Regions from separate parts of the Actinoplanes sp. NPDC051405 genome, predicted to be linked through region 2. Evidence: riboswitches for the same ligand, from Rfam matches in the RefSeq annotation. Region 2 holds a riboswitch; each other region holds the start of a gene.
The links. Region 2 has a riboswitch for cyclic di-AMP ahead of ACZ6S4_RS18880 (coiled-coil domain-containing protein). Riboswitches for the same ligand answer to the same signal wherever they lie in the genome.

Region 1 (5,671 bases), on a different contig from region 2:
GCCTCCATCGCGACATGACCGGCCGCGGCCAGGCCGAGCTTGAGCACGGCCGGCGACCCGTCAGCCCGCCGCGCCGGCGCGACATAGTTGAAACTCAACGGGTACGGCGCACCGACCGTCAGCCCCCACTCCCGGGCGACGTCCTCGACCAGGGCGGGCAGCTGCGCGAGCCAGCGCCGGCCGTCGTCGCCCCAGTTGCCGGTGACGTTGCGGACGAAGGCAGCGGGAAACATGCCCCCAGTCTCGCAGCATCATGATCGGACACATCGGAGCCCGCGGTGTGCGCTCGCCGTCGCGACCGCGGACCGAGATGCGGCCTTGACGGCTATGTCGCTCGGGCGGGGCCTCGCCGGCTCCTGACGAAGTCCATGTATTCGTCGCCGGCTACCGCGTGGTTGACCAGCGGTCGGAGCGGGCGCCGGTGAGGCGTTCGGCGAGCGACATCGCTTCTTGCTCGTCCTCACTGCGGCCGATTTCCCGGCCCTCGCCGACATATGCCTCGTCGACCGGGTCGAGCGAGATGAGGTTGGGCAGGTCGCCCACCTCGTCGTCATCCGGGTCTCGCACGGTGTGCAGCGAGACCCGGTACTGCCCGCCCACGGGGCCGATCTCCACCCACCGGATGGCGGGCTCGCCGCCGATCACGGTATCGCCGAGGAACTGTTCGATGCCGTTCCCGCGACGCAGGGCGCCGGTGGCGAACTGCTGGGCCGATCTCTCCTCATACCAGCTCTGGCTTATATAAGTCACGGCTGGCATACTGGCTCGCGTCCAGAACGGCGCGGCATGAGGAGGACCACCATGATCGAGATCGCTGAGCAGCTCGAGGCCATTCGGCGCACCGTCAGCAGGGGCCCGATCGAGGGTGGCGAACGGGTCACCGTCCTGCTCGGCCGGGTCTATGACGGCGCGGTCGAGGACGTCTGGGCGGCCCTGACCGACCCGGAGCGGATCAGGCGCTGGTTCTACCCGGTCAGCGGTGACCTGCGGGCCGGCGGCAAGTTCCAGCTGGAGGGCAATGCGGGCGGTGACATCCTGGCTTGCGAACCACCGCGGTTACTGCGGCTGACCTTCGGCGGGCCGCTGAGCCTGGTGGAGCTGCGCCTGTCCCCGGACGGCGCGGAGCGGACCCGGCTCGAGCTGGAACACACCGTCCCCATCGAGATGGCCCGCAGCGGCGCGGGGGCACTCTATGTCGGCCCCGGCTGGGACGGCGCGTTGCTGGCTCTGGGGCTGTTCCTGCAGGGTGTTTTCGCCGAGGACCCGGTCGCCGCGGCCAACTCGCCGGAGGCCCGGGAGTTCACGCTGCGGTCGGTGCACACCTGGGTGAGTGTGATCGAGGCGTCCGGCACCGCGGGACCGGAGGACATCGCCGCCGCGAAGGAGATGGCGCTGGCCCAGTTCGCCCCGGAGCAGCCCTGAACGGAGAAAGCCGCCACGGAGGTGGCGGCTTTCCGTCGTGCGTGGTGCGAGCCTCAGCCGGTCGGGCGGCGGATGCCGGTGATGGCCCCGCTGCGATCGATCGACGCCATGCGGACGTGGTCGCCCGTGTGCGGTGCGTGCACCATCGTGTTGCCGCCGACATAGATGCCGACATGATGGACCGGACTGCCGTAGAAGATCAGGTCGCCCGGCTGCAGCTGGCTGCGGCTCACCGCCCGGCCCGCGTGGATCTGGTCACCGGTGAAGTGCTCCAGGTGCACCCCGGCCACCGCCCAGGCCACCTTGGTCAGGCCCGAGCAGTCGTAGCCGCCCGGCCCTTCCGCACCGAAGACGTAGGGCTTGCCGATGAGGTCGCACGCCTTCTGCGCCGCCCGGCCACCCTTGTCGTCGGTGTAGTCGACCGGGCACGGGCCGGTCTTGAACGGACCGTCGGAGACGCCGCTCGCGCCGTACGCCCTGATCCGCAGTTTCTGCAGCTCGTCGACCTTCTTCTGGATGTCCTTCTTCTGCTGGGCCAGCGCCTTGTCGCGCGCCGCCACGGCTTTGGTCAGGGTGTCCAGGTCGCGCTTGTCACCCGCGAGCTGGTCGCGCAGCTTCGCGGCGCCCGAGACCGACTCACGCTGGTGCCGGCTGATCTGGTCGAGGAACGTGAGCTTCTCGGTCAGAGCGGTCGGCGAGCCACTGACCACCATGGCCTTCATGGCGCTGGGCGAGCCCTGCATGTAGGCCTTGCCCGCCATGTTGCCCACCTGCGACATGGCCAGGTCGACCTCCAGCTCCAGCGGTGCGAGCCGTTTGTCGATCTTGCGGAGCTGGGCCTGGTTCTTGAGCAGCTGGTTGTGCACGTTGTTGTACTGCTCGATGACCGGTTCCAGCTTGTTCCACTGCTCGTCGATCTGCTTTTCGATGCTCGACGGGGACGGTGTCGCATTCGCCACCCCGGGAGTGAGAAGAATCCCGACCGCGATGACGGCGCAGGCGATGCTGCGCAGAATTGCGGCGCTGCGCGCCTCAATCCGTTTCACGTAGGTGCAGTGTCCTTTCTTCCCTCGGCCGCCGACCGGGTTAGCTGACGGGTGCGGGCGGGAAGCGCGCCCGGCCACCGTGCTGCTGGTGGCTTTACCCCAGAACTGCTGGGTCCCCGGTTCGTCTCGCGACGATTAGGCGGTGGCCCGTCAGTTCGCCCGGGTTGGGACGAGGGGGGACTGCCGAGCCGGGCATTACCGTACTCCCGATCAACGACGAATTGAACCCGGCGGTATCAGGACACACTGCGCCGAACATTGATTGACGCAGCGTAAGAAATTGGCCGTCAAAGCGGCCATGCCGAGAGCGCCCGGTCCAGCCATGGCAACACCAGAATCACCGTGGGTAACACCACCAGACCGACCGCGCCGGTGGCCGCGGCCAGGGTCAGGCCCACGGTGACCGGGCGCGGATCACTGATATTCAGCCGGTCGAGCCGGCGCCGGCGCTCCGCTGCCGCGCTGCCCAGCTCGGCCGGGGCGTCCGGGCTGACCGCGTCGCTGAGCAGCGCCAGGGCCGTACGCAGCGGCGCCGAACCGCACCGCCGCCGGGCCGCGTCGTCGGCGACCATCTCGAGCAGCAGGTGTACGGCGTCGAGCGGCGCCCGGCTGCGCAGTGGCCGCGGCACCGCCCGGTAGAACGCGGTGAACGACTCCATGACCACGTCGTGCCGGTGCCGCAGGTGGGTCTGCTCGTGCGCGATGACCGCGGCCACCTGCTCGGCGTCGAGCACCCGCAGCGCACCGTCGCTGAGCACCACCCGCGGCGAGCGGCCCGGTAGGCAGTACGCGAACGGCAGCGGCCCGTCCAGCACCCGCAACCCGGCGGGCACCTCGACCGGCAGCTCACCGTGGCGTTCGGCACTGTCCAGCAGGTCGACCAGCAGCCGGTGCCGGGACCGGCGCGCCCGGGACCGGATGCTCACCCGGACGAGCGACACCAGCAGCCGCACGATGATCACCGTGGCCACGACCAGCGCGAAGATCAGCGCCGCGGCCCCCACCGGACGGTCGGAGCCCAGCTCGCTGACCAGCTCCTGCGGCCCGGCCAGGACCACGCCCAGCGCGCAGAGCACCCCCGTGAGGGTGATGCTCTGCCACAACGCGACGGCGGCCGCGGGCGCCCGGTCGGTCCAGCGCGCGCCGGCCAGGATGCCCGGCACGACCAGCGACAGGGCCAGCCCGAGCGCGCCGAGCAGCAGGGCGGTCACGGCGCTACGCCCGGGTCCTTCCGTGCCGCCTCGATGGCGGCGGTCAGGGCCGACGGGTCGATCCGGCCGACGAAGTGGGCCAGGGCCGCGTCGCGGACGCCGTCGGGGGCCGCACTGAGGGCGTCGAGCATCAGGGCGGCGGTCATCTCCTCGCGCGACTGCGCGGGGGCATAGCGGTACGCCCGGTCGGCGCGCTGCTGGGTGACGACACCCTTCTTGGCCAGCCGGTCCAGCACGGTCATCACGGTCGTGTACGCCAGCTCGCGGTCGCGGCTCAGCCGTTCGTGCACCTGGCGCACGGTCAGCGGCTCGCCGGCGTTCCACAACTGCGTCATGACCTCACGTTCGAGGTCTCCCAAAGCCATGTGACCCACTCTACTGCACAGCGTCGTACTACGGGGCGTAGTATCTACTACGGAACGTCGTAGAGGGGGCCATCCGTGGACGTGCTCGAGCTGACCCGGCTGCAGTTCGCGGTCGTGACGATCTACCACTACTTCTTCGTGCCGCTGTCGATCAGCCTGGCCGGCACCGCCGCGGGCCTGCAGCTCGCCTGGCTGCGCACCGGCCAGGAGCGTTACCTGCAGCTCACCAAGCTGGTCGGCAAGCTGCTCATCGTCACCTTCGCGGTCGGCGTGGTCACCGGGCTGGTGCAGGAGTTCCAGTTCGGCCTGGGCTGGAGCAACTTCGCCCGGTTCTACGGCGACGTGTTCGGCCCGACGCTGGCGATCGAGGGCATGCTCGCCTTCTTCCTGGAGGCGACGTTCCTCGCGCTCTGGTACTTCGGCTGGGACCGGTTGCCGCGCAAGCTGCACGCCGCCACCATCGTCATCGTCGCGGCCGGCACCGTGATGTCCGCGTTCATCATCCTGGCCGCCAACTCGTTCATGCAGAACCCGGTCGCGTACTCGCTGGACCCGGTGACCGGGCGGGCCCACCTCGACGACTTCGGCGCGCTGCTGCTCAACAAGGTCAACCTGGCCGCGTTCCCGCACACGCTGGCCGGGGCGGTCATGGCCGGCGGGTCGCTGCTGCTGGCCATCGGCGTGTGGCGGCTGCGGGCCGGGGGTGAGGCGGCATTCCGTACGCTGGCCCGGCTCGGTGCCTGGCTGACGCTCACCGGTGGCGCCCTCACCGCCCTGACCGGCGACCACCTCGGCAAGGTCATCACCGAGGTGCAGCCGATGAAGATGGCCGCCGCCGAGGCCCTGTACGCCACCACCACCGGCGCGCCTTTCTCCGTCTTCGCGGTCGGCGGCCCGGACGGCGGCGAGCCGTTCTTCAGCCTGGAGATCCCGCGGCTGCTGTCCATCCTGGCCAAGGGCGACCCGGGCGCGACCGTGCAGGGCATCGACGATCTCCAGGCCCAGTACGCCGCCCAGTTCGGCCCGGGCAGCTACATCCCGATGATCCCGGTGGCGTTCTGGACGTTCCGGCTGATGATCGGCATCGGCATGCTGGCGGCGGCCGTCGCGGCGTACTACCTGTGGACCACCCGGCGCGACCGGCAGGCCCACCGGCTGCTGATCCGCTTTCTGCCGCTGATCCCGATCCTGCCCGCCGCGGCCAACACGTTCGGCTGGATCTTCACCGAGACCGCTCGCCAGCCCTGGCTCGCGTTCGGCATCTCCCGGGTCGCCGACGGCATCTCCCCCGGCCTGACCAGCGGCGAGGTGCTCGTCTCCCTGACCGGCTTCACCGTCGTCTACGGCATCCTCGCCGTCGTCTGGCTGCGGCTGGTCCGCCACCTGTCCCGGCAACCGCTCGAAGCCGCCGCGCCCGCCGCAGCCGCCGGCGAGCAGGCCCCCGAGCGCGAACCCGTCCCGGTCTACTGAGGAACTGCCATGATCACTGTCTGGTTCGCGCTCGTGGTGCTCTGCTGGGTGCTGTTCTTCGTCCTGGAGGGCTTCGACTTCGGCGTCGGCCTGCTCTCCCCGGTCGTCGGCCGCGACGACCACGAGCGGGGAGCCGTCGTCCGCACCGTCGGCCCGT
Region 2 (5,671 bases):
GCGGCTTCGGCCTGCTCAGCCTGGCCGAGGACCTCGCCCGGTACGGCGGAAGCCTGGTCCACGGTCCACGCGCCCCGGCCGGCTGGCGGATCGAGGCGTCGTTCCCGCTGCGGGTGGGGAACGCCGTCGCGGGCCGATGACCTCAGTGCGCGGGGCGGGTCTCCTGCAGCGCACGCAGGACGGCGTTGCTGAGGTTCTCGAGGTAGTCGTCGTCGATCGGGGTGCGCGAGACCGCCAGCCGCCAGTACAGCGGGCCCAGCATCATGTCGACGGCCAGGTCGGCGTTCGTGCCGGGGGGCAGCTCGCCGCGCTCGACGGCCTGTCCCACGATCTTCTCGCCGACGGCCAGCTGGTGGGTGCGCAGCGCCCGTTGCAGCGTCTCGGCGATCTTGGGGTTGCGGGCCGCCTCGGCCATCAGGTCCGGGATGATCTGAGACGCGATCCGGTGCTGCAGGGCCCTGCTCACGATGAACAGGAGCAGTTGCAGATCGCCGGAGAAGCTTCCGGTGTCGGGCATCGGCACGCTACGCTCCGCCACGGCGGAGACGATCTCGAGGACCATCTCCAGCTTGTTGCTCCACCGGCGGTAGATCGCGGTCTTCCCGACGCCGGCCCGGCGCGCCACCGCCTCGATGGACAGGCGCCCGTAGCCGACCTCGGCCAGCTCGTTCATGACCGCGTTGCGGATGGCCGCGGTGATGTCCCCGCGGAGCACCGCCGCTCCGGCGGGTGCACGTTTCGCTGTAACCACGAGTGCACTATACGCCAGGACGCAACGGTTGCGTTCCGGCGCTAGTTCGGCTACTTTCGGGGCTGACGTCGATACGACGCCGTTCCATCGCGGCACACTGTTTAGTGTGTTCCCGCGCAAGTCATCCAGGTCCCCCATCCCCAGCGGACCGACCAGATCGGAGCGCCCCATGCCTCAGACGGCGGTCGCCGATTCCGAGACCGGCCTGACGCTCAAGGAGCTGGCCCGTAAACACGGGCTCAGCGCCGCCGGGAAGCTGCCTTCCCTGCCTGAGTACACGCGTCAGCTCTGGGCGTACCGGCACTTCATCGCGTCGTACGCCAACGCCAAGGTTGCCTCGTCGCTCGGCAAGACCCGGCTCGGTGTCTTCTGGCAGGTGCTGACGCCGCTGATCAACGCGGCTGTCTACTACTTGATCTTCGGCGTGATCCTGAACACGAAGAGCGGCGTCGACAACTTCGTCGCGTACCTGTGCACCGGCGTGTTCATCTTCGGCTTCACCCAGTCCACGGTGTCGGCGGGCATCCAGGCGATCACCGGCAACCTCGGGCTGATCCGGGCACTGCACTTCCCGAGAGGCAGCCTGCCCCTGGCCATCACCATGGTCGAGGTCCGCAACACGCTCGCCTCGCTGGCCGTGCTGATGGTCATCGTGGTCGGCTTCGGTGAGCCGATCACCCTGGAGTGGCTGCTCATCGTGCCGATCTTCCTGCTCCAGGCCGTGTTCAACGCCGGCCTGGCCCTGGCCGGCGCCCGGCTGGGCAGCAAGATCCCGGACGTCCGGAACCTCATCCCGTTCGTCATGCGGATGTGGCTCTACCTGTCGGCCGTGCTCTACCCGGTCACCCGCTTCACCGACCACCTCAGCGGCTGGAAACTGACCCTGGTGGAGGCGAACCCGATGCTGGTGTTCATCGACCTCATGCGGCACGCGCTGATGGAGGACGTGCCGCTCGCGGCGAGTCCCACGGTGATGTGGCTGGAGGCGCTCGCCTGGACGTTCGTGGTGGGTCTCGGGGGTTACGTCTACTTCTGGCGCGGAGAGAAGGGCTACGGCCGTGGCTGACAACATGACCGGCGGCGACCGGCGCGATCCGACGGTCATCGTCGACGACGCCCACGTGGTCTATCGGATCCAGCAGTCGGCGACCCCGGGCACCGGCAGCCCGCTCGCCAGCTTCAAGCGGCTCGTCACCGGCACCAAGCCGGCGACCATGCGTGAGGTGCACGCCATCAAGGGTGTGAGCTTCGTCGCGTACAAGGGTGAGGCCGTCGGCCTGATCGGCACCAACGGCTCAGGCAAGTCCACGCTGCTGCGGGCGATCGCCGGGCTGCTGCCGGTCGAGCGCGGTGCGATCTACGCGGCCGGCCAGCCGTCCCTGCTCGGCGTCAGCGCGGCCCTGATGAACGACCTGCCGGGTGAGCGCAACGTGGTCCTGGGCTGCCTGGCCATGGGCATGTCCCCGGCCGAGGTCAAGAGCAAGACCAAGGACATCATCGACTTCTCCGGCATCAACGAACGCGGTGACTTCAGCTCGCTGCCGATGCGGACGTACTCGTCCGGCATGGGGGCCCGGCTGCGGTTCGCCATCGCGGCCGCCAAGCAGCACGACGTGCTGCTCATCGACGAGGCGCTGGCCACCGGCGACGCGAAGTTCCGCCGGCGCAGTGAGCAGCGGGTCCGGGATCTGCGCGCGCAGGCCGGCACCGTGTTCCTGGTGAGCCACAGCGAGCAGTCGATCCGCGACACCTGCGAGCGGGCCATCTGGCTGGAGTCGGGCCTGATCCGCGCCGACGGCCCGACCGATGACGTGCTGAAGGAGTACGAGGCCTACGTCAAGCGGTAGGCCCCGCACTCCCGTGATCAGCGCATCAGGTCAGCGCATCGACAGGTGCACGTGGTTGGTGTGGTCGCTGCTCGGGTCGCCACCGGCGCCCGAGTACGACTTCCAGCCACTGCTGGGCAGCCAGATCCGCCGGAACCAGATGACATAGAGCACACCCAGCCGGCCGGCGTTGTTGATGAAGTAGTTCGCCAGCCGGTTGCCGTAGTCCCGGCTGGCCCCGGTCGCGTCGCCGCCGAAGCCACCCTTGTCGGCGGCGAAGTCACAGGCCCGGCCCTTCGGATGCTCACCGCTGTTCTGCTGGCGGAAGCAGGCGACGAAGCGGGTGAAACCGTCCTTCTTCGCTTCGTTCATCGCGTGCAGGGTGCGCGGCGTGATGCATCCCGAGGTGGTCGGGTCGTTGGCGCTGCAGGACTCGCTCGGCAAGGAGCCGTCCGAGTTGCGTGGCGCGGCCGCGGCCAGCGCACTGCTGCCGCCGTCACTGGAGGAACCGCCGCCGGACGACGAACTGGTGGACCCACCGTCGGCCGCGCTGGCGGCGTTGGCGGCCTTGAGCGCGTCCTCGGCCTGGTTCTTGCGCTTGGCCATGACGGTGAGCTGGCGCTGCTGCTCGCGGACGGCGGTGTCGATCGCCGTCTTGGCCTGCGCCTGCTGGTCCCGGCTGTCCTTCAGGTCGCGCACCGCACGGTCCTGCTTGACGGCGATGGTCTCCAGGGTCTGCGCCCGGTCCAGCATGCTGCCGGTGGAATCGGCGGTGATCATCGCCGACATCGGCCCGAGCCGCCCGGTGCGGTACGCCCGCTGGACGATCTCGTCCAGCGCCGCCTGCTTGGGGCCGAGCTGGGTGTCGAGCTCCTTGAGCTTGGCGGTCAGCTGCTGCTGGCGCTTCTTGGAGCGGTCCAGTGCCTCCTTGGCCTCGACGAAGCCCTTGGACGCCGCCTCGAGCTGCTTGATGAGGGACTTCGAACCGCCCTCGCCGTCGTCGCCCGAGTCGCCCGGCGCGGCGAAGGGGCGGGGTGCGGCGGTGGCGGAGGTCGGGGCGGCGAGCGCCAGCCCCGAGGTGGCGACGAGGACCGCGAGCACGGTCGCTAATCGCCGGCGGACAGGGTTGAGCCTCACGAACATTCCTTCCGTCGGCCGCCGACCGAGTTAGCTGACGGGTTCGGGACGGAAGCGATCCCTACCGATCGCGCGGGGGTGCGCGGATCGGATTCACCCCATTACTCAAGTGGTTCCCCGGCTCGCCGTGCGGCGATTAGGCGGCGGTCTGCGCTGAGACCGTGACGAACACTACCCATCAATGCTAGGAATCGACAGTCGTCACACGGTGCGCAATGGATCGTGCACTGATGGTGAGCAGTTGCCGGAAAGAATGCAACGACTCACATTAATGCGTCGTTACGGGCTATGACCTGCGTCATTCCATCGAGCGGTGACGGAAAGTCGTTGCCCGGTAACCCTTTTACCGTTCGCGGCAGCGCTGTCAGTTCGGCCGTTGTCAGGTAAGCTGGCCGCCGGTCACTGCCAGAAGGCGCTGCCCCCAAGGCGCCGGCAGCCCACCATCTAATCGTCGCAAGATGAGCCGGGGAACCACAGAACTACCGGGGTGAATCCACGAGTCAGTGGTAGGGATCGCTTCCGTCCCGAACCCGTCAGCTAACCCGGCCGGTGGTCACGCGGAAGGATTCTGAATGACGGCAAGACCCCGCCGGTGGCTGATCCTCGCCCTGGCACCGCTCGCCGCGGTCACGATGATGCTCGTGCCCGCATCCCCGGCGAACGCCGGTCCGGACGGCACCAACTCCACCGCCGACGACGGCGACGACAACCCGCTGCTGAACGACGTGCTGGACTCCACCGGCCGGCGCTATCTGACGGCGAAGGCGGCGGTCGCCAAGTCGACCAAGACCCAGCTCGGTCTCGCCCTCAAGGTCAAGAACGCCGAGGCGAAGCGCGACCTGCTGCTGCCCGAGGTGGGCGCGGTCGCCGCTCAGCAGTACCGCACCGGCGGCATCTCGACCATGGGCTTCCTGCTCAACACCACCAGCCCGGACGGCTTCCTCAAGAAGGCGGTCTCCCTGGAGGAGATCAACGCCCTCAACGACGGCAAGCTGCGCGAGCTGGACCAGGCCATCGACGAGGTGACCGCCAACAAGACGCGCCTGGACCAGGAGGTCAAGGCGCAGAAGCAGAACCTCGCGCTGATGGAGAAGCAGAAGGAGTCGGCGGAGAAGGCGCTGGCCCAGGTCGGCGGCAAGTCGGTGACGGGTGGCTTCGTGGTCGCCAAGTCCCGGGTCGCCGCCCCCGCACCCCGCAACTCCGACGGCGAGTTCGGCCCGGAGTCCTGCAACGTCGACGACCCCACCACGGGCGGCTGCATCACCGCGCGGACCTTCCACATGTACAAGGAAGTGAAGAAGGCCAAGTTCAACCGGTTCGTCGGTTGTCACCGCAACGGCGGCCCGTTCGAGCATCCCAAGGGCCGCGCCTGCGACTGGTCCCTGCAGAAGAGCGGCTTCGCACCCTGGCACAACCAGGACACCCGGGAGTACGGCAACAACCTGATGGCCTTCCTGGTGCGTAACGCCGACCGGCTCGGCATCCTCTACGTCATCTGGAACAAACAGATCTGGTTCCCGGCCACGGGCTGGAAGTCGTACCACGGTCCCAGTGATCACACGGACCACGTACACGTCTCGATGCTTTAGCGCGGCAAGCGCAGAGAAGCCCCCGTCCTCCTCGCGGAGGACGGGGGCTTCTTCGTTGCGGAATCAGACCCCGGTGGCCCGGCGCACCGGGGCGCGACCGGCCGGCTGGCTGGGCGCGGGTCCCGTCGGCGGCGCCGGCGGGATCGGCAGCACGACCGGCTTCACCTGGGTGATGGTGACCTCTTTGCCGTGGTGCAGCAGGTCCAGACGCGCCGAACCACCGCCGTTGCGCAGCGAGTAGGTCACCTCGTCGGCCGTGACCTCCACCCGCAGCCGCAGGCCGCGCCAGAGCAGCGAGAACTCCAGCGCGTTGATCCGGCTGGGCAGCCGGGGCGCGAAGGACAGCTGCCCGTTGAAGTCACGCATGC
Region 3 (5,671 bases), on a different contig from region 2:
TTCACCGGGCAGGAACGGCTCAGCAGCGCCGACCTGCAGCGCGGGGCCATCGCCGCCGACCTGCCCGCCACCGCGCTGACCCGCATCGACGCGCTGCCCGAGGGCGAGTACGCCCAGGACGAGGCGGCCGAGGCGCTGCGGGCGCTGGACACCTGATCCCGTCGGAGCCCCGACGACCTCGATGCCCGACCAAGGAGCGAGATGACCCAGCAGAACGAACGCCTGCCGGCCTTCGGCGACGAGGAAGCCGTACCGGACGGCGACAGCGACTTCGCCGGCGAACACTCCGACACCGCGGTGGACCGGGAGGTCATCGAGGGCGAGAAGGGCGAGGAAGAAAGCTCGCGCGGCTGGTCCGGCCTGGAGCGCGAAGGCCCGCCCTGACCGCATCACCCAGACAGCGGAAAGCCCCCGGCCGAGCGGCCGGGGGCTTCCTCGTGCCGGGATCAGGCCGCCTGGGCCAGCGCCGGCCGGTCCTCCTCGTCGCTCTGGTGGTCACCCTCCGCGGCCTCCTTGGCCAGGGAGTACGCCATCTGCAGGAAGTCGGACGCGGCCGTCGCGGTGAAAACGGTGGCCGCCAGCCGGGTCAGCCGGGGTGCGAATACCAGACCGCTGGTCAGCCCGGTGGCCACCCACACCGCCAGGCAGAACGGGCAGCTCAGCAGCTCACCGACGGAGTGGCGCAGGGTGCTGCCCTGGTCGCGTACCTCTTCGTTGATCTCACCGCTGCCGGCCGGCGCCGCATAGCGGGTGAACGGCGCGCGCAGCGGGCTGGTGATCGCGTCCTTGGCGATCAGCCGGCTCAGCTTGTGCGTCGCGATGGAGATCAGCACGATGTCGGCGGTGGCCGGGCGATCCGGTACGGGGCGCGCGGTCAGCTTCGCCGCGGCGGCCAGGCTGCCGGCGAGCAGTCCAAACGCCCCCATCGTGGCCACGTAACCGTCCAGCGGCCGGTGTTCGTGGGGTGCGTAGTCCCGCCGCAGCCGGTTCAGCCGGCCGCGTACCGAGGAGATCATGAAATCCGGGTTCCTCTCAGAAGTCCTGGGTGAGCCGGCCGGGATCGACCTCACGGCCGGCGTACCGGGACAGGTACTCGTTCTCCAGCTCCTCGGTCCGCCGCAGATGGTTGGCCAGGGCGGCGTCCGGGCCGTGTCGCAGGGTCTGCAGCCGGGTGCGGTGCAGGCTGGCCAGCTCACGGAACAGATCGTCGTCGGCCAGCCCCGCGGGGTCGATGCCGTTCTCGGAGACGACGGTCTCGTCGCCGGCGGAGTCGAGCCGGGCGTCGGTCATGACGGCGCTCCCTTCCTCGGTCGCTCAGTGCTTGCTGCAAGGGGTTGCCCGTGCGCCCTGCCGCCAAACCCGCCGGTACGCTGAGGGACATGAAAGGGCTGTGGACCCCCGCGTGGATCGCGCGCCACATCCTGGCGCTCGTGCTCGTGGCCGGATTCCTGGCCCTGGGCTGGTGGCAGTTCAGCCGGGCCACCGGCGGCAATTCGCTCAGCTGGGGCTACACCTTCGAATGGCCGGTGTTCGCCGTCTTCGTGGTGTTCATCTGGTACCGCGAGGTCCAGCAGGAGCGCCGCGCCGCCCGCGCCGCCGAGCAGGACGGGCCGGCAGAGGCCGAGCCGCAGTCGGAGGAGCAGCCGGCGCAGCAGCCCGTGCCCCGGCAGGACGCCCCGGTGACCGTGCGCCGCCCGGTCCGCGTACCGGTGGCGCAGGTGGCGCCGGCCGACGACGACGATCCCGAGCTCGCCGCCTACAACGACTACCTCGGCTGGCTGGCCGCCCACCCCGGAGCCCGGCCGAGCGACTATCCCGGCCGTCGCGCCAGCGCCGGCTGAGTCCAGACCGCCCAGTTCCAGCGAGTTCAAGGACGTGCACTATGCAGGGAGCCCTCACCCGCTACCGGATCATCGCCTGGATCGTCGGCGTGGTCCTCATCGCGCTCGTGGTGGTCGGCATGCCGCTGAAGTACCTGGGTGACAACGACACCGTGGTGGCCACCATCGGCCCGTTCCACGGCTTTCTGTACATGGTCTACCTGGTCGCCGCCTTTGACCTGAGCCGCCGGGCACACTGGCCGCTGGGCCGGATGCTGCTGGTGATGCTGGCCGGCACGATCCCGTTCCTCTCCTTCTGGGCCGAACGGGTCGTCTCGCACAAGTGGGTCCCGGCCACGCGCACTTCGCCGCCGGCCATGGCAGAGTAGAAAAAGTAACGCTGCGGAACGGATTTGTTGCCCGCCGTTATCGGGATCATTCTCTTATTTGTGATCATTGGCGCAAGTCACTCTTCGGGCTCTTGTGTTAATGCCGCGCGCCGATAAGTTAATGCGGTTGGTCCGGTCCGCAGCCACACCCTCGGTGGCGCCGGCCAACGCCGCCGAATCCTCGCCGGCGGAAACGGACGACCAGATCCCCCACGGTCACCGCCTCCGCCACGACGAACCGGGGAACCAACCGAAGCAGCACCGGGGTGAATCCGCGCGAGCGGTAGGGGCCTTCTTCCCGCCCCGAACCCGTCAGCTAACCCGGTAGGCGGCCCGAGCGGAAGAAAGGCCACAAACCGTTGCCACACGCCCGCACGAGGCTCCGTGCGCTGGTGGTTGCCGCCCTGGCGATCGCGATCACCGGCACCACCGCGACCGCCGCACACGCGGAACCGTCGACGAGTGAGCTGACGAAGAAGATCGACAAGGCGTCCGATCAGCTCGAGGACGTCGTCGAGTCGTACAACAAGATGAACATCAGCCTCAAGCAGACCAAGGACCAGGAAAAGAAGCTGGCCGCATCGCTGGCCCCGGCCAAGGCCGCGCTGGAGGCCGCCGGCACGCAGATGGACGCGATCGCGGCGTCGGCGTACAAGACCGGCAACATCGGCACCATGAACGTCGTGCTCGAGGGCGCGGACAACCTCATGGACAGGATGAGCATCCTCGAGCAGATCTCCCGCAGCCGCGGCCGTGACATCGCGGAGTACCGCGCGACGACGGAGAACTTCGCCGAGCGCCAGGCCGCCCTCAAGGCGACGCAGAAGAAGCAGGAAGCCGAGGCCAAGGCCCTCAACGCGCGCAAGAAGAAGATCGAGGGCGACCTCAAGAAGCTGTACGCGATGCGCACCGCCGCCTACGGCTCGCCCACCGAGAAGGCCAGCAAGTACACCGGCAACATCCCGTCCATCGCGGGCTCCGCCGGTAAGGCCGTCACCTTCGCCTACAACGCCCTCGGCGTCATGTACGACTACGGCGCGGACGGGCCGAACGGTTACGACTGCTCGGGCCTGACCTCCGCCGCCTGGCGGGCCGCCGGCAAGTCGCTGCCACACAACGCCGCAGCGCAGTACAGCGCGACCACCAGGATCTCGCGGTCCGAGCTCAAGCCGGGCGACCTGGTCTTCTACCGCAGCAACGGACACGTCGGCATCTATGTCGGCGGTGGCCAGATCATCGACGCCTCCCGCGCGGGCCAGCCCGTCAAGAAGCGCACGATCGACATCATGACCCCGAACGGCTACGGCCGGGTCACCTGAGCCGGGTCACCCGCTTCAGCAGGCACGAGAAAAGGCCGGTGTCCCCTGAGGGGTCACCGGCCTTTCGCCGTACTGGCGGTTGCCTTACGCGGCCTGCAGGCCCTCGGCCCGGGCCAGCTCACGCAGCCGGCCGAGCGCCTGGATCTCCAGCTGGCGGATGCGCTCCCGAGAGAGCGAAAACCGCGACGCCACCTCGGTCAGCGAGTGCTCGCGACCGTCCTCGAGGCCGTACCGGGCGCGCATGATGCCCGCCGAACGGTCGTCGAGGTGGTTCAGCAGTCCCTCGATGCGCTGACGCTCCAGCGCGGTCAGGACGATCTCCTCGGGCGACGGCGCGTCGCTGTCGGCGACCAGGTCGCCGAGGTTGGTGTCGCCGTCGTCGCCCACCGGGGTGTCCAGGGACACGGTGTCCTGGGCCCAGCGGGTCAGCTCGGTGACGCGCTCCACCGTCACGCCCAGCGCCGCGGCGACCTGCGCGGGCTCCGGGTCGGCGCCGAGCTCGCGGACGAGCTGGCGGGTGACGTTGCGCATCCGGTTGACGTCCTCGACCAGGTGCACGGGCAGGCGCACGGTGCGCTCCTGCTGGGCGATGGCCCGGCTGATGGCCTGGCGGACCCACCACGTCGCGTAGGTCGAGAACTTGTAGCCACGCTCGTAGTCGAACTTCTCGACGGCGCGCACGAGGCCGGTGTTGCCCTCCTGGATGAGGTCGAGCATCGGCATGCCCGAGCGCACGTAACGGCGGGCGATCGACACGACCAGTCGCAGGTTGGCGCGAATGAAGAGATCCTTCGCCCGCTTGCCCTCGGTGACCAGCCGCTCCAGCTCTTCCCGGCTCACGCCGCGACGGACCTCGCCGGTGTCGAGCAGGTGCTCGGCGTAGAGGCCGGCCTCGATTGCCTTGGAGAGGTCGACCTCCCTGGCAGCATCCAGCAGCGGCGTCCGGGAGATTTCGTGCAGGTAGACTCCGACGAGGTCGCGCTCCTCGGCGACCTGGTCGGTCCTCATCACGGTGTTCTTCTCCACGTTGCCCACGGTCCCCTCATTGCCTTCACTAACCCTGTTACGGGCAATACCTGCGTCCATCAGCCCTCCCCGTAACGTCCGCAGTTCATGCATTGCGGTGCTGACACATACCTGAACAGTTGGCGCCCTGCGCTGATTCCGGCTGGTGAGTCGAAAGTGTCACGAGTGTCTGAGCATCAGCTGAGAGCCGCGTGCATACTTACTGAAGAGGGCTCTCGCAGAGGTATTCGGAGCAGCACCCGCCGGTGGATGCGTGATGAGACGCATACCCTGTGCCCGCTTCATGACACCATCGGCCCCTCTTCGTCACAGCGACGGGCATCACGGATTCCGCTGCGATGCTCATCACTACCCAGTACGGGCTGGTAGCCGATTGGGTTCACGTCCAGCATCGACAGGTTGCCGTCCGGCTTGACCCAAACGCCACGGCGAAAGCTCCCGTCGCCGACCGCGAACGGGACCACCTGCCACGATGCGGCACGACAAGCCCCAGTTCACTCGCCCGTACGGGTGACCCACGCGGGAATGACGGCCGTTCGGCGGGCCGCCCCGGCCGTTCCATCGAGTCCCGGCGACCGTGACGCAAAACACACCGTTACGGTTCACGGTATGGAGCGCAGTGTGCTGGTTACGGGTGGAGCGGGCGGGCTCGGCGGGGCCATCCTCGATGTGCTGCGCGATCAGGGCTGGCGCGTCGTCGCCCCGGTCCGGGCCGGTGCCGATCGACTGCCGAAAGATGTGGTCTCGGTCACGGCCGAGCTGAGCGACCCCGATGCTGTCGCCGCCGCGGTGGCCGTCGCAACCGCGGAGTCCGACGCACCGCTGCGCGCGGTGGTGAACCTGGCCGGCGGATATGCCGGCGGCGGGCTGGTGCACGAGACGCCGATCGAGGACTTCGAGGCGATCCTACGGTCCAATCTGCGCCCGACGTACCTGGTGACCGCGGCCGCCCTGCCCCACCTGGTGGCGGCCGGCGGCGGCTCGGTGGTGTGCGTCTCGTCGCGCGCGGCGGTCGCCCCGTTCGCCGGAGCGGCCGGGTACGCGACTGCCAAGGCCGCGGTGCTCGCCTTCGCGAACGCGGTCGCCGTCGAATACAAGAAGAGCGGGGTGCGCTGCA

Region 1: another riboswitch for cyclic di-AMP. It lies ahead of ACZ6S4_RS43835 (C40 family peptidase); the one in region 2 lies ahead of ACZ6S4_RS18880 (coiled-coil domain-containing protein).
Region 3: another riboswitch for cyclic di-AMP. It lies ahead of ACZ6S4_RS44310 (C40 family peptidase); the one in region 2 lies ahead of ACZ6S4_RS18880 (coiled-coil domain-containing protein).

Annotation. Positions count from the first base shown of each region.
Region 1 is NZ_JBVJIR010000037.1:34,238-39,908, reverse strand. It holds gene ACZ6S4_RS43850 (aminoglycoside phosphotransferase family protein) at 1-233, opposite strand, end outside; gene ACZ6S4_RS43845 (hypothetical protein) at 385-750, opposite strand; gene ACZ6S4_RS43840 (SRPBCC family protein) at 802-1,422, shown strand; gene ACZ6S4_RS43835 (C40 family peptidase) at 1,476-2,468, opposite strand; cyclic di-AMP (ydaO/yuaA leader) riboswitch at 2,483-2,620, opposite strand; gene ACZ6S4_RS43830 (M56 family metallopeptidase) at 2,756-3,679, opposite strand; gene ACZ6S4_RS43825 (BlaI/MecI/CopY family transcriptional regulator) at 3,676-4,044, opposite strand; gene ACZ6S4_RS43820 (cytochrome ubiquinol oxidase subunit I) at 4,120-5,514, shown strand; gene cydB (cytochrome d ubiquinol oxidase subunit II) at 5,524-5,671, shown strand, end outside.
Region 2 is NZ_JBVJIR010000008.1:107,841-113,511, forward strand. It holds gene ACZ6S4_RS18860 (sensor histidine kinase) at 1-140, shown strand, start outside; gene ACZ6S4_RS18865 (TetR/AcrR family transcriptional regulator) at 143-751, opposite strand; gene ACZ6S4_RS18870 (ABC transporter permease) at 921-1,817, shown strand; gene ACZ6S4_RS18875 (ABC transporter ATP-binding protein) at 1,822-2,598, shown strand; gene ACZ6S4_RS18880 (coiled-coil domain-containing protein) at 2,629-3,714, opposite strand; cyclic di-AMP (ydaO/yuaA leader) riboswitch at 3,718-3,867, opposite strand; cyclic di-AMP (ydaO/yuaA leader) riboswitch at 4,146-4,281, shown strand; gene ACZ6S4_RS18885 (coiled-coil domain-containing protein) at 4,287-5,303, shown strand; gene ACZ6S4_RS18890 (glycoside hydrolase family 65 protein) at 5,367-5,671, opposite strand, start outside.
Region 3 is NZ_JBVJIR010000040.1:406-6,076, forward strand. It holds gene ACZ6S4_RS44280 (hypothetical protein) at 1-156, shown strand, start outside; gene ACZ6S4_RS44285 (hypothetical protein) at 202-384, shown strand; gene ACZ6S4_RS44290 (DUF1360 domain-containing protein) at 447-1,016, opposite strand; gene ACZ6S4_RS44295 (DUF6158 family protein) at 1,033-1,290, opposite strand; gene ACZ6S4_RS44300 (hypothetical protein) at 1,380-1,841, shown strand; gene ACZ6S4_RS44305 (DUF3817 domain-containing protein) at 1,883-2,209, shown strand; cyclic di-AMP (ydaO/yuaA leader) riboswitch at 2,420-2,554, shown strand; gene ACZ6S4_RS44310 (C40 family peptidase) at 2,602-3,528, shown strand; gene ACZ6S4_RS44315 (sigma-70 family RNA polymerase sigma factor) at 3,613-4,614, opposite strand; gene ACZ6S4_RS44320 (SDR family NAD(P)-dependent oxidoreductase) at 5,164-5,671, shown strand, end outside.